3 regions of the Mesorhizobium sp. B1-1-6 genome follow, and region 2 is predicted to be linked to each of the others. Evidence: riboswitches for the same ligand, from Rfam matches in the RefSeq annotation. Region 2 holds a riboswitch; each other region holds the start of a gene.
What was found. Region 2 has a riboswitch for cobalamin ahead of FJ979_RS01550 (CbtB-domain containing protein). Riboswitches for the same ligand answer to the same signal wherever they lie in the genome.
Positions count from the first base shown of each region.

Region 1: another riboswitch for cobalamin. It lies ahead of bluB (5,6-dimethylbenzimidazole synthase); the one in region 2 lies ahead of FJ979_RS01550 (CbtB-domain containing protein).
Region 3: another riboswitch for cobalamin. It lies ahead of FJ979_RS22610 (ABC transporter ATP-binding protein); the one in region 2 lies ahead of FJ979_RS01550 (CbtB-domain containing protein).

Region 1 is NZ_VFWR01000004.1:173,886-178,761, reverse strand. It holds gene FJ979_RS10045 (pirin family protein) at 1-370, opposite strand, end outside; gene FJ979_RS10040 (DUF2277 domain-containing protein) at 411-677, opposite strand; gene FJ979_RS10035 (exodeoxyribonuclease VII small subunit) at 776-1,027, opposite strand; gene FJ979_RS10030 (histone deacetylase family protein) at 1,031-1,957, opposite strand; cobalamin riboswitch at 2,079-2,259, shown strand; gene bluB (5,6-dimethylbenzimidazole synthase) at 2,308-3,060, shown strand; gene FJ979_RS10020 (TetR/AcrR family transcriptional regulator) at 3,106-3,711, opposite strand; gene FJ979_RS10015 (MFS transporter) at 3,832-4,876, shown strand, end outside.
Region 2 is NZ_VFWR01000001.1:322,356-327,231, forward strand. It holds gene cobO (cob(I)yrinic acid a,c-diamide adenosyltransferase) at 1-421, opposite strand, end outside; gene cobU (bifunctional adenosylcobinamide kinase/adenosylcobinamide-phosphate guanylyltransferase) at 423-938, opposite strand; gene FJ979_RS01545 (CbtA family protein) at 931-1,728, opposite strand; gene FJ979_RS01550 (CbtB-domain containing protein) at 1,744-1,923, opposite strand; cobalamin riboswitch at 1,959-2,155, opposite strand; gene FJ979_RS01555 (aromatic ring-hydroxylating dioxygenase subunit alpha) at 2,296-3,465, shown strand; gene FJ979_RS01560 (MFS transporter) at 3,469-4,668, opposite strand.
Region 3 is NZ_VFWR01000011.1:225,700-230,575, reverse strand. It holds gene FJ979_RS22620 (Gfo/Idh/MocA family oxidoreductase) at 1-544, opposite strand, end outside; gene FJ979_RS22615 (LacI family DNA-binding transcriptional regulator) at 726-1,751, shown strand; cobalamin riboswitch at 1,814-2,023, shown strand; gene FJ979_RS22610 (ABC transporter ATP-binding protein) at 2,280-3,068, shown strand; gene FJ979_RS22605 (ABC transporter substrate-binding protein) at 3,114-4,061, shown strand; gene FJ979_RS22600 (iron ABC transporter permease) at 4,070-4,876, shown strand, end outside.

The DNA.
Region 1 (4,876 bases), on a different contig from region 2:
CTTCCGGCGTGCGCTCCGAATGGACGATGCCGCGGCCGGCGGTCATCAGGTTCACGTCACCCGGCTCGATCACCATCTCGGTGCCGAGCGAATCGCGATGCCTGATCCTGCCGTCGAACAGGTAGGTGACCGTCGACGGGCCGATATGAGGATGCGGCCGGACATCGAGCGCCTGACCGGCACGAAGGATGGCCGGGCCCATGCGGTCGAAGAAGATGAAGGGACCGACCAGCCGCCTTTTGGCGGTCGGCAAGGCGCGGCGAACCTGAAAACCGCCAATGTCCTTGGCGTTCGGAATGACCATCAATTCGATCTGGTCGCTGGCAAAGGCATCGCCGGCTTCAGGGTCCTTCCCGGGAAAGAAGCTCATGAACTCTCCTTGTCAGCGGCCGATGGCTGCTTTGGCCAGATCAGGCAAAGCGGATCGCCGCCTTCGCCCGCAGCTTGGCCGCAACCTCCTCGCGATTGCGCGGATGCTGGTTGGTTTCAAGCGAATCGAGAAGCTCGCGCGCCGACGCCGCGATGGCCTCGACGGCATGGTCGAATGCGTGCTGGTTCTGCTTCGAAGGCCGCGTCGTTCCGCTCAGCTTGCGAACGAATTGAAGGGCTGCATCGCGCACCTCGTCGTTGGTCGCCGGCGGATCAAAATTGAACAGGGTCTTGATGTTTCTGCACATCGCTTCCGTATCTCCTCTTGTCCTGGAGCCGTTTCAATCGGGACGCGTTCTATCCTCAATCATGATCGTGTCAAAAACCAGAGAGACGGCTGCGTGCCTCAATCCGCGTCCAGCGGCTCCGTCCCGACCGGCTTGCCGTCGCGGGACAGCCTGATCTTCTCCACCTTGTCCTCGGCCGCCTTGAGCAGCCGGTCGCAATGCACCTTCAGCGCCTCGCCGCGCTCGTAGATCCTGATCGACTGGTCGAGCGGCACATCGCCACGCTCCAGATCATCGACGATCTTCTCCAGCGCGTCGAGAGCCTGTTCGAAGCTCATCGCCTTGACGTCTTCGTTGGTTTCACCAGCCATCATTCATCCTTTCATCAGTCGCCCGACATGGGCGGCGACCGAAAATGCCAATCCTTGCAGATCGTAGCCGCCCTCGAGCAGGCTGACGAGCCGGTTGCCGCTGTGGCGCGCCGCGCGCTGCATGAGTTGGCCGGTCGCCCAGTCGAAATCATCCTCGGTCAGGTTGATCTCGGCCAGCGGATCGCGATGATGCGCGTCGAAGCCGGCCGAAATGATGATCAGGTCGGGTGCAAAATTGTCGAGCGAGGGCAGCACGCGCGACAGGAAGGCATCGCGGAACGCCTCGCTGCCGGTCTGCGGCGCAAGCGGCGCGTTGACGATGTTGCCGGCGCCGGTTTCGTTCTTTGCTCCGGTGCCGGGGTAGAGCGGCATCTGGTGCGTCGAGCAATAAAGCACGGACGGATCGTCCCAGAAAACATCCTGCGTGCCGTTGCCGTGATGCACGTCCCAGTCGACGATGGCGACGCGTTCGATATCGTGTTTGCGCTGTGCATAACGTGCGGCGATGGCCGCCGTGTTGAACAGGCAGAAGCCCATCGCCGTCGCTTTCTCCGCATGATGGCCGGGCGGCCGGGCGGCGACGAAAACGTTGTCTGCCCTGCCGGCAAAGACGTCGTCGACGGCGGCGTTGGCGGCTCCGATCGCGGTGATCGCCGCCTGCCAGCTCTTCGGGCTGGCCATTGTGTCGGCATCGATGCGGGCGATGCCCGTCTCGGGAATGGCGGCGCGTACCCGCTCGACGAAATCCTCGGGATGCGCGTAGAGAATGGTGGCCTCATCGCCTTGTGGCGCCTCGAGGCGGTCGAGCGCGGCAAAAGCCTCGTCGTCGAGCACGCGCTCAATGGCGCGCAAGCGGTCCGGCCGCTCCGGATGGCCGGGTGGCGTGATGTGCTCGAGGAAGATCGGATGGGTGTAGAGACGAGTGGCCATGCTCCCTATCTAGTGCCCTGGCGCGGCGATGGCCATGCGTTGCGGCCTGATGGTTGGGGAAAATCGCGCTTGCGTCCGTTCGCGTCGCCACGGGGATTGGCGGCGCAGGGCCTTCGTCGTAAAGTCCCGGCCACTGCCTGGTGCCCGCCGCGAGCGGGAGAATCGGGAACACGGTTTGATACCGTGGCGTGCCCAACGCTGTAAGGGGGACCGCGCCGGTAAATGCCACTGTCGATGACGGGAAGGCGCCGGATGCGGGTTGATCCCGAGCCAGAAGACCGGCCTGGCAGGCATCGTCATCCGCATGGTCAGGCGGACGGCAGTTGATTGCAATCGCAAGGGGACAAGCGATGCCGGACAATATGACCATCCCCGTGGGTGACGGATTCGACCAGATGGCGCGCGATGCGGTCTACCGCGCCATGTTCACGCGGCGCGATGTTCGCAGCCATTTTACATCAGAGGCCGTCGACGACGAGGTCTTGGCGCGGCTGCTGCTTGCCGCCCATCACGCGCCATCGGTCGGCTTCATGCAGCCATGGAATTTCATCGTCATTCGTGGCACCGAACGACGGGAACAGGTGCGCGACCTGTTCCTCGCGGCGCGCGAGCAGGAATTGCCGGCGATCGAGGAAGAGCGGCGGGCGCTCTACCGCAAGCTCAAGCTGGAAGGCATCTGCGAAAGCGCGCTCAATATCTGTATCACCTGCGACCGCCGACGCTCACAGGGTTCGCCGCTGGGACGCTGGCACAATCCCGAGATGGATCTCTACAGCACGGTCTGCGCGGTGCAGAATTTCTGGCTGGCGGCGCGCGCCGAAGGCGTCGGCGTTGGCTGGGTCAGCATTATCGAGGCGCAGGCGTTGAAAGGCCTTCTGTCGATTCCCGAGCATGTGACGCCGGTGGCCTATCTCTGTGTCGGCCGTGTCTCGGAGTTCGCGCCGAAACCGGACCTCGAAACACATGGCTGGGGGCGGCGGCTGCCGCTGCCCGAGCTGATCATGAGCGAGACGTTTTGCGGACAGGGCGAAGTTCCGCTCAAATCAACGATCGCACGCCTCAAGGCGGCAACATGCGAAAAGTCTGACAAACCATTGATTTGATTGCCGATACGGCATGCGCAGCGCGCTGCCGGCGGCCTGCCGTCGTCAGGCGGCTCCGGCATCCTTCCTCAACAATCCTTCGAGCAGTTGCTTGAATGCCGCCACCACGGTCTTCGACGTCGCTTCCGGGTCGTTCGAATTGGCGATCCGCTGCGCCGCCTGGCTGCTCGCCCCGTTGATCAGCCGTGCCGCGGTCTCGGGGTCTACGCCCGGGACAACTACCCCGTCGCCCTGCAGCGTCGTCAGGTGATCGGTCATCGACGCGACGCAGGCATTGGCGTTCGGCCATTGCGCGGGATCCCCCAGCACGGCCGGACCGTCCCGAAACATGATGCGCTGGATTTCCGGCTCCAGCGCCATTTCGATGTAGCTCGTGCATTCGTCGACGAAGCTTTGCCAGCGAGTCGGTGCTTTCGCTGCAACCTCATTCACCCGTGCCGCCATCTCGGCGTCTATCTCGGCGATAACCGCCTGCAAAAGCCCCTTCTTGTCCCCGAAATGATGATAGAGCGCACCGCGCGTCAGCCCGGCCGATGCGGTGAAATCATCCATCGATGCCTCGGCATAACCGATCGTTCCGAACGCATGCCGGGCTGCGGCAATCAATTTGGCGCGCGTTTCGGCGATCATTTCCCTGCGGGGCTTGTGCATCTCTTCTGGCCTTATCCACATACGTCACGTATGCCAATTGACATACGCGACGTATGATCTATTTAGTGTTCATACGCATCGTATGTAATTTCCGAATCGCCTTTTGTCGAGGAACGGACCATGCAGAACCCCTATTCCGAGATCTTTCGAGCCCCTGGCGCCAAGGGCTTTGCCGCTGCAGGCTTCATGGCGCGCCTGCCGATCGCCATGGCGCCGATCGGCATCGTGGCGATGCTGTCGCAGACGCGTGGCGAATACTGGCTGGCGGGTGCCGTCTCGGCGACATTCGCGCTGGCCAACGCTTTCCTGGCGCCGCAGATCTCCAGGCTGGTCGACCGCCTCGGCCAGACATGGATCGTCGTGCCCACCACCATCATCTCCGTGCTGGCATTCCTGCTGCTGATTGCGTCGGCCAACCAGGATTGGCCGGTATGGACAATGTTCGTGTCGGCGCTGCTGGCAGCGGCCATGCCCAGCATGCCGGCAATGGTGCGCGCGCGCTGGACCGAGCTTTTTCGCGGCCGGCCGGAGATGAACACCGCCTTCGCCTTCGAATCGGCGGCCGACGAACTGGTCTATATCGCCGGCGCGGCGCTGTCGGTGGGCCTCAGTGCGGCGCTGTTTCCGGAAGCAGGCATGCTGGCGAGCACGTTGTTTCTCGCTTTGGGCTCGATAGCATTCATCCTGCAGCGATCGACCGAGCCGAAAGTGCGGCCGGTGGACCATGGTTCGACTGGCTCGGCAATCCGCCTGCGGCCGGTACAGATCATCACCTTCACCCTGATCTTCATCGGCGCGACCTTCGCGACGACGGAAGTGAGCACCGTGGCGATCACCAAGGAGTTCGGCCAAGCCGGTGCCGCAAGCCTGGTGATCGGCGTCTATGCGCTGGGATCGTTCGTGTTGGGCATCGTGGTCGGCGCGCTCAACCTCAAGACGCCGCTACAGCGCCAGCTGACCGTCGCGGTCGCCATCATCGCAGTCAGCACGATTTTGCCGCTCACCGCCGACAGCGTGCCGATTTTGGCGCTGACCGTCTTCATCAGCGGCGTGGCGATCTCGCCGACTTTCATCACGGCATTCGGCCTGATCGAACGGCATGTGCCGGAAGCGATGCTGACCGAGGGCATTACCTGGGTGACAACGGGAATCGGCATCGGCATGG
Region 2 (4,876 bases):
GCGCGATGTTGAGTTCGTCGAGCACGACGAGACTGATCGACGGATCGGCCATCAGCTCCAGCGCCTTGGCCCAGGCGGCCTCGGCCGCCGCGATGTCGCGCTTCAGATCCTGCGTCTCCCAGGTGAACCCCTGGCCCATCGCGTGCCAGACGACGCGGTCGCCGAAGGCGGCGAAGGCCTCCTTCTCACCCGTATGCCATTTGCCCTTGATGAACTGGACGACGCCGACGCGCTTGCCGTAGCCCAGCATCCGCAGCGCCAGGCCAAAGGCAGCCGTGGTCTTGCCTTTGCCCGGGCCGGTGTTGACGATCAGCAGCCCCTTTTCGACCGTCTTGCTCGCCACCTCGGCGTCTTGGACCGCCTTGCGCTTGGCCATCTTGGCGCGGTGGCGCTCTTCGTCCTTTTCGTCGATGTCGGTCATGTCACTTCACCTTGAGCGGCAGCCCCGCCACCATCAAAAGCACGGTCTCGGCAATCGCCGCGACCTGCTGGTTGAGCCGGCCGGCGGCGTCGCGGAACCGGCGCCCCAGCGCATTGTCGGGCACGATGCCTTGCCCGACCTCGTTGGATACCACGAACCAGGGTCCGCGCGGCCGCGACAGCATGTCAGCCAGCCGCCGACATTCGGCCTCTACATCATGATCGGCCAGCATGTGATTGGTCAGCCAGAGCGTCAGGCAGTCGACAAGGACCGGCTGGTCCTCCGGTAGGGCCTCGAGTGCACCGACAAGGCCAAGCGGTGCATCGATGGTCGTCCAGCCCTCGCCGCGCCGCGACCGGTGCAACGCGATGCGCTGCCGCATCTCGTCGTCATAGGCTTGCGCCGTGGCGATGTAGGTCCATGGCGAAGGCAAGGCCGTCATCAGCGTTTCGGCGTGCGCGCTCTTGCCGGAGCGCGCACCGCCGATGATGAAGGTCAGTCTTCCGCGATCAGGCAAAGCTGTCGCGCAGGCTCGTCGCGCTGCCGGTGAAGCGTCCGCGCACCACGCCGACGACAGCGCCGAGCACGAGCCAGAACACCAGGTTGGTTACGGTTACCGCCACCACGAACTGATGGTGCAGGCCTTCCGGAATCGGCGTCTCGAAACTGTCCGGCTGCGGCGCGCCGACAATATGCGGCGCGACGATCAACACCACGCCCAGAATCGCCAGCGGCAGTGATTTGCGGAAGGCGATCAGGGCAAGGCCGATCGCCGTCGCCGCCACCGTCGCCGTCCACCAGATCTGGCGTGGCAGAAGCTCGGCGGCAGGCATGGCCGGCAGTTCCGGCGGCAGGTCGAGGCCCGGCGCCAGCGTGAACACGGCAAAGCCGGCCAGTCCCCAGAACACGCCCTGGCGCCAGTTGCCGATGCCGCCGGCGAATTCCGAAACCGCGACCAGGACCAGCGCGAAGCCGATGCCGGTGACGATGTTGGCAAGCACGCTGAAGGCGAAGCGCTCGAAGCCGTCGGCCGGCGCCCAGCCTTCCTCTTCAGCCGGAACAGCTTCAGCGGCTGCCGGCGCGGCGGAGCTCATGGCATTGCCCGCCGGGGCGGCAGAGTTCATGGCGTTGTTGTCGGTCGGGGCCGGTGCGGTATGGTCGTGGTGGTGGCCGCCGCCGGCCTGTTCGTAGACTTCCGCCTTCAGGATCAACGGCACGGTGGCATAGGCCTGCATGCAGGCGAGAACGACACCGGCCACGAGCCCTGCGATCGCCGCGATGAACACGACGTTGCGAAACAGGTTCATGATGTCAAATCCCTATCAGTGGCAGGGAAACGCCATCGAGTGGCGATAGTCGTGGGCGGCATTGTGGACCGCATCGATATGCGAGAACCCGACAAAGCCGACAACGAAAAGGCCGAGCAGCGCCGCGAGCGCAAGCTGCATGAGGCGCGATTGCGAGGAGACGGAGGCGCCGAGAGAGACGGAAGCGGTATTCATGCCTTGTCCTTTCACCCTCCACCCGAGGGCATCGAAGTCAGTTTCCTGTCGCCGGCAGGTCTCCTGGCTCGCGGATCAGCGCCCTTCCCCACCTTCCCGAAGAAAATCTTCAGTGGCATATGGAGAGGACTACCGCACACAGTTGCGGGGGCAGCGACGGCTTTGGGCGACAGGTCAGCCCGCACCGCATTCCCTCTTGGTTCCAAACGGAACCGACGACAGACTGGACTATAGGCAGAATCGGCGCTCGCGGCAAACCAAATTCCGCCAGCAACCATCGCGAATACGCCGTGCTGTCCTGGAACCGCCGATGCCCCAATTGACAATCTTGCCGGCCAGGTGTCGGCTTGCGCGCATCACAGGAAGCCAGCCATGCAGCCCAGCTCGAGCAACCCCGCATCCCACAATGGTTTGACCCGGGCGGAAGCGACGTTGCCGTCGGCGGCCTATTGGGATGCAGGCGCCTATCAACAGGATCTCGACGCCATCTGGTATCGGAGCTGGCTGCTCGTCTGCCGCGAGGCCGAGCTGGCCCACCCCCTGGATTTCCGCACCTTCCGCGTCGGCACACAGGAGATCGTCTTGCTGCGCGACGAAACCGGCGAGTTGCGCGCTTTCCACAACACTTGCCGGCATCGCGGCTCGCAGCTCTGCCAGGTGAGCGAGGGCCGACTGAAGGCGCGACTGATCACCTGCCCTTACCACGCCTGGTCCTATTCGCTTCGCGGCGACCTCGTGCGCGTGCCGTCGAAATCGCTGCCGGACGGCTTCGACAAGGCCGATCATCCGCTTTATGGCGTCGCACTTTCGGTGTGGCGCGGCTTCGTGTTCATCAACCTGCAAAAGGATGCGGCCGGCTCGGCGCAGGCCTCCTTCGACCCCGCCTCCGGCAATCTTGGCAGTTGGCCGCTGGAGGCGCTGGTCACCGGCCATGCGCTGCGCAAGGTGATGAACTGCAATTGGAAGGTCTTTTGGGAGAACTTCAACGAGTGCCTTCATTGTCCTGGCGTCCACAAGGACCTGTCGCGGCTGGTGCCGATCTATGGCCGCGGCCTGATGAGCCGCCACGACGATCCCGAATGGACCCTCCACGCTGACAACGACGCGCCGGAGTTTTCCGGCGGGCTGCGCGCCGGGGCCGAAACATGGTCGCGCGATGGGCGGACGCACGGGCCGGTCTTCGCCGGCCTGACACCGGCTGAGCACGCCGCCGGCCAGACCTACGTCACCAGCCTGCCCTCGATGTTCATCGTCGGTCATGTCGACTATGTCAGAACCGTGCGGCTGGCGCCGCTCGGACCAGAGCAGACCGAATTGACCGCCGAATGGCTGTTCGCGCCCGAGGCGCTCGCCGCGACCGATATCGACAACATCGTCGGATTCGGCACCCAGGTGCTGGAGGAGGATGCCGCGATCTGCGAGGTCAACCAGAAAGGGCTGCGCTCCATGCGCCATAAGGCCGGCGTGCTGATGCCGGAGGAGTACGACCTCCACCGCTTCCACGATTGGGTACGCGAACGACATGCTGCGCTTGCGCCGTAAGCTTCACAGCGACTTCGGCAGATACCGCCAGGTGACATAACCGCAGACCGCCGCAAGCAGGCCGAGCGTGACGAAAACCGAGCCCAGTCCGAAAAAGGCCAGCACCACCGAGTAGACCAGCGGCGGCGTCAGTTCGGAAAAGTCGAGATAAGTGCGGTAGACCGCAGCCATCTGCGCCCGCTCATAAGAGCGGACCGAGCGCATGAAGGCGGTCGAGCCCAGCGCGTCGAGCGCGATGGTGAAGAAGGCGCCGCACAGCAGGAAGGCGCCGGTGACGAGCGGCGCGCTTTCGCCGACGGCACCCGCCGCCAGCAGCACCACCGACATGGCGAAATAGGCAAAAGTCATGGTCCTGCGGCCGCCGAAGCGCTTGCCGGCCTTGCCCCAGAAAATCGCCATGAACAAAAGCGCGTTGCCTGCCGAAACCAGAATGCCGCCGGCAAGTTCGCCCTCACCGGTGATGACCATGAACAGCGGGCCATAGACGAAAAATGTCGTCCAGAAGCAGGAGCGGCCGAAGGCGATCAGCCAGGCCAGCCTCAGCCTCGGCTGCGCGACGAAGCGGCCGATATTGGCTAGCGGGTTGACCGGGCGCGTCTTGCCCGGCCGGATCGAGGGATTGTCGCCGAGCCGGTAGGTCCAGAACAACGCCAGCAGGGCCAAGGCGAATACGGCGACCGCGCCATGCGCGGCATAGATGCCGAAGCGTGTGTAGAGAAAGATGCCGAGCGTCGGCCCACCCGTCCAGGCAAACATCGACCACGCCATGCGCAGCGATTCGGCCTGCATGAAATCGGTCTTGCGGATGTGGTCCATGATGTAGAGGTTGAGCGTGATCGACAGCGCGCTGGCGCCCATGACACGGCACAGCATACCGGCCAATTGCCCGGCGAGCGTATGCGTGACGAAGAACAACGAGCCGATCGCCAGCAGGCAGGCGCCCGCCGTGTAGACCCAGCGCCGTGCGAAGCGCTGGATCAGCATCGGCATGAACAGGGTCACCGACAGGCCGAGCATCGCCACGATGGTGTAGAGGATCGAGACGATCTGCTCGTTGTGGAGGATTTCGTAGGCCTGGATCGGGATGACGCTCGACACCGTGGCGCGAGCGAAGGATTCGACCGCGTAGAGCGAGGCGAAGGTGCGGGCATCCGCGGCCTTGAGGGCCGGTAGCCAGATCGGATGGCGCACATGCGTGGACATTGCTTCCCCAAAGCAGAATCAGCAGCCAATCTGCGGCCATCAGTTCGCGACCGGTAACAGGAAACCGACGTGCCCCGGATAAAAACGAAGCCGGTCAAAGGCTTTCCGGTGCTGGCCTAAAGGGGTGCCTCATGCAGCGCCGGCTGACTGTCTGTATCGAAGCTCACGGCCTTCTTTTGTCCGGCGTAACCGTGATAGTCCTCGTGCG
Region 3 (4,876 bases), on a different contig from region 2:
CGGCGTCGAATGTATGGATCGCCATGTCGAGCAGCAGCACATGGCGCATGCCTTCGCGGAAACCGCCGAAATGCGGCGCAATGAAAAAATCGGCATGGATGCTGGTCGCAGCGCCGATGGCGCCGGAGCCGAGGAAGCGCCGGATGCGCCGGACGTTGGCGACGTAGCGGCGGTTCTGCACCACGGCATGGACGCGTCGCGCGCGCCGCGCATCGTCGATGATGGCGCGCGCATTGTCCGGGCTGTCGGCCAGCGGCTTTTCCGTCAACAGATGACAGCCATGGGCAAAGGCCGAATTCGCCACGGCGCGACGGGCGGCAGGCACGACCACGTCGAACACCGCATCGGGTCTGGTCTGGGAGAGAACGACGTCGAGATCGGTCCCGATCGCGACCCCGGCGAGGTCGTATTCGCGTGCCCGCTGGCGCGCCCTGTCGGCGTCGAGGTCGACGAGACCGACGATCTTGACGGCAGGGGATTGGCTGATGGCCTCGAGCCAGGTTTTGCTCATGGCTCCGCACCCGACCAGGACGACGTGCATCATCCAGCGCTCCTCCGGCCAACCCCTCCTGGCTGGCACCCACGGCAGTCCGTAAATGACTTCCGTAAACGTTTACGATGACACACCCGATGGCATATATTGTCAATCGGATTTGTACCGTCGGCTCTGAAACGCCTTGGCCGCACGACCGGCTGGTGCTAGCCAGAAGCAGGAGGGGGAGGTCTTGGCGTCCAGCATTCACGATCTTGCGCGGCACCTGAACATTTCGATCGGTACAGTCTCGCGCGCGCTTAACGGGCGCGCCGACGTGAACGCCGAGACACGCCAGCGCGTGCTCGAGGCGGCCCGGAAGCTCAATTATTCACCGAACCACTCGGGCAGGAACCTACGCCGCGGCACCACCCATGCCGTGGCTTTCATGCTGCAGCCGCATCCGGGCGACCAGCAGTATGGCGAGCCGTTCTTCATTCCGTTCCTCACCGGACTGCAAGCGACATTGGCCGAGTGCGGGCTGGACCTGATCATCGTCATGGGCGCGCCGGCGGATTATCAACAGGAGCGGCTGCGCCGCGTCGTCGAGACGCGTCGTGCCGATGCCGTCGTACTGGCCTGGACGCGGCGCGAGGACGATCGCATCGACTATCTGAGCAAGGCCGGCTTTCCCTTCGCGACGCTCGGCCGAAGCCGGTCCGGCGACGACAGCTATCCCTCTCTGGATCTGGATTTCGAGAAGGCGGGCGCCGATGCGGTCGACCGGCTGGTTGCGCGTGGCCACCGCCGCATCGCCGCCATCCGGCCGTCGCTTGACCTGAATTTCGGTTATCTGTTTCTGGAGGGTTATTGCAAGGCGCTGCGGCGGCACGGCATCGAAGTCGATCCCGGCCTGATTGTGGACGGTTTTATCAACGAAGCCGGTGGCTACGCGGTGACACCGCAAGTCATGCGGTCGAAGGATCCGCCGACCGCGATTATCTTCAACAACGACTCGATGGCGCTCGGCGGCTGCAAAGCGCTCGCCGAAATGGGGATCAAGCCCGGGCAGGATGTCGCGGTGATCGTCATCGTCGACACGCCGCTCTGCCGTTATTTCTCGCCGGCGCTGACCGGCTTTCGTCCGAGCCTTGACCCGATGGGGCGGCGGCTCGGCGAAATCCTGCTCGCCTCGCTCCCGGCTTTCGCCGGCGCGAAAGGGCCAGAGATCATTCGCGAGGTCTGGCCGCTGGAACTGGTGGCGCGCGATAGTGATTGACCACACGTTTGTATCGTTATAACAGAACATGCATCGACCTTGCCTCGACGCTGCCTGCATCCTAGGCTGCGACTCGTGATGGTCCCCGCGCCGCAAGGCGAGGGGTGAAAAGGGAACATGGTGAGGCCCGATTTTCGGGTCGAAGCCATGGCTGCCCCCGCAACTGTAAGCGGCGAGCAAAATCCGAGAAGCCACTGGCCGGCAAGGCTGGGAAGGCAGGATGGCGCAACGACCCGCGAGCCAGGAGACCTGCCATCTGCATGAGTTGACCGGACGGGGTGTGCCGGGAGGAGACGCGGGGTTCGGTCTTGTCGACCGGTTCAAGCCAGCTTCCTTCCGTCGCCATTTTTGAAAGTGACGGAAGTTGGACGGTTCCATCGATCGCATTCACTGCATTCCCATGCATCGCATCATCGTGTGCACGCTTTGCCGCGATATCGCCACCGAGGTGAATTCAGGCCAGCGTCCGGCAGGATTGGCAGGCAAGACGCTGGCCCGTATTCCGGCAGGCCCTGCAAGGAATTGCCCATGACCGCGCCGCTTCTCGATGCCCGCGACCTGGCCGCAGCGGCGGATGGCCTGCATCTGGTGTATCCGGTCAGCCTTTCGGTGGCGGCGGGCGACCGTCTCGCCATCATCGGTCCCAACGGCGCCGGCAAGACGACATTGCTGCGCATGCTGTCGGGCATGCTGCGGCCGAGTTCGGGCGAAGTGAAGCTCACCGGGCGCCTGCTGGACAGGATTTCGACCGCCGAGCGGGCGCTGCACATCGCCGTCGTCGGCCAGACCGATCAACCGGATCCACGGCTGGCGGTGATCGATTATGTCGAGCTCGGCCGGGTTCCGCATACCGGCCGCAGGCACAGGAGCGAGGAACGCGACATTGTCGTCGAGGCGCTGCGCCGGACCGGGCTGTTGCCGCTGCTTGGCCGCACCATCGGTTCGCTGTCGGGCGGCGAGCGCCAGCGCGCCCAGCTTGCCCGCGCCATCGCGCAGGAGCCGAAGATCCTATTCCTCGACGAGCCGACCAACCATCTCGACCCGCGGGCGCGCAGCGAGTTGCTCGAACTGGTTGCAGGCCTCGGCATGACCGTGATCGCGGTGCTGCACGATCTGGCACTGGTGACGCCTTTCGCCACCAGGGTCGCGGTGATGAGCCATGGCCGGTTGCATGTGCTGGCGCCGCCACGGGAAGCACTCACCCAGCAGCTGATCCGCGAGATCTTCGGTATCGACGTCTTTAGGTTGCGCCACCCGACGGAGGACCGCGAGCTGACGGTGTTCGAGGTTCCGAACCGTGCCGCGCCATCTTCGTGATCGAAGCCATTTCCGGCAGATCCTGTTCAACAAGGAGCAACATCCGTGAAACGCCTTGCCATGTCTCTTGCCTTCTCCCTGCTCGGCTCTACGGCCTTCGCCTTTCCGGTGACGGTCGACAGCTGCGGCAAGCCGCTGACCTTCGACGCACCTCCAAAGCGCGCCGTCATTCACGATCTCAACATGGCCGAGATGGCCTTCGCACTGAAGCTGCAGCCGTCGATCGTCGGCCTGACCGGCATCACTGGATGGTACAAGGTCACTCCCGAATTCAAGGCCGAACAGAGCTCGATCCCCGAACTGGCGCCCAAATATCCGACGCTGGAAAACCTGGTCGCTGTCGAGCCCGACTTCTTCTTCGCCGGCTGGTATTACGGCATGAAGCCGGGCGGCGAGGTGACGCCCGATACGCTGGCGCCACACGGCATCAAGACCCTGGTGCTGACGGAAAGCTGCGTCCATCTCGACAAGAACCGGCCTGCCGCTTCGATGGACCTGCTCTATGGCGATGTCGAGAAGCTGGGCAAGATCTTCGGCAAGGAGGCCGAAGCGGATAAGCTCGTCTCCGGCTGGAAGGCGCAGCTCGCCGAAATCACGGCCAAGGTCGGCGACCGCAGGGGAACGCGCGTCTTCCTCTATGATTCCGGCGAGGACAAGCCGTTCACATCAGGCAAGTTCGCCATTCCCAACGCCATGATTTCCGCGGCAGGCGGCGACAACATCATGGCCGACATGGACACCAGCTGGGGCAACACGGATTGGGAGACGGTGGCCTCGCGCAATCCGCAATTCCTCATCCTGCTCGACTATCAGGATGGCGGCGGCTACCGGAAGCTGCTCGATTTCCTGAAAGCGCATCCGGCAATGAAGGAGACAGACGCGGTCAAGAACGAACGCTTCGTGGCGCTTCGCTATGCCGAACTGACACCCGGACCGGCCAACATCGAAGCGATCGGCAAGATCGCCAGGGCGATGCATCCGGAAGCATTTTAACCGGGAAGATGACTTTGCGGCACAAGGCATTCGTATTGGCCATGATGGCGGCCGCGTTGGCTATGGCCGCGCTCGCGCTGCTATCGATCGCCTATGGTTCGACGATGATCCCGCTGGGCGACGTCGTTGCAGCACTTGGCCATGCGATCGGATTGAAGGGGCATGACGTGTCCGGCCCGGTCGGCAGGATCGTCGTCGACCTCAGATTGCCGCGCACCATCCTGGCCATCTGTCTCGGCGGCGGCCTGGGCGTGGTCGGCGCGCTGTTGCAGACAGTGACGCGCAACGATCTTGCCGATCCGTTCCTGTTCGGTCTCTCGTCGGGAGCCGCCGCCGGCGCTGTCTCCGTCATCACCGTCTTCGGCGACAGTTTCGGGATCTGGACGCTACCGATCGCCGCGTTCACCGGCGGTATTCTGGCGGCTTGCGTTGTGCTTTTGCTGGTTGCGCGGGTGAGGGGACAAGGCCCCGAACGGCTGATCCTCGCCGGACTTGCGGTCTCCTTCATGTTCACCGCACCGACCAATTACCTGGTCTTTGCCGGTGACCAGCGCGCCGCCCATTCGGTGCTGTTCTGGACGATGGGCGGGCTCGGCCTGGCGCGGTGGGACAATATCTGGCTGGGTGCGCTTGGGGCCGGCACGATTGCGGCGTACGGGCTGTGGAATCATCGCCGGCTGGACGCTTTCCTGGCCGGCGAAAATGCCGCCGAAAGTCTTGGCGTGCCGGTGGCGCGAATGCGACGGGCGACGTTTCTGGTCGCCGCGTTTTCGACCGCGATCCTGGTTTCGGTCGCCGGCGTCATCGGCTTCGTC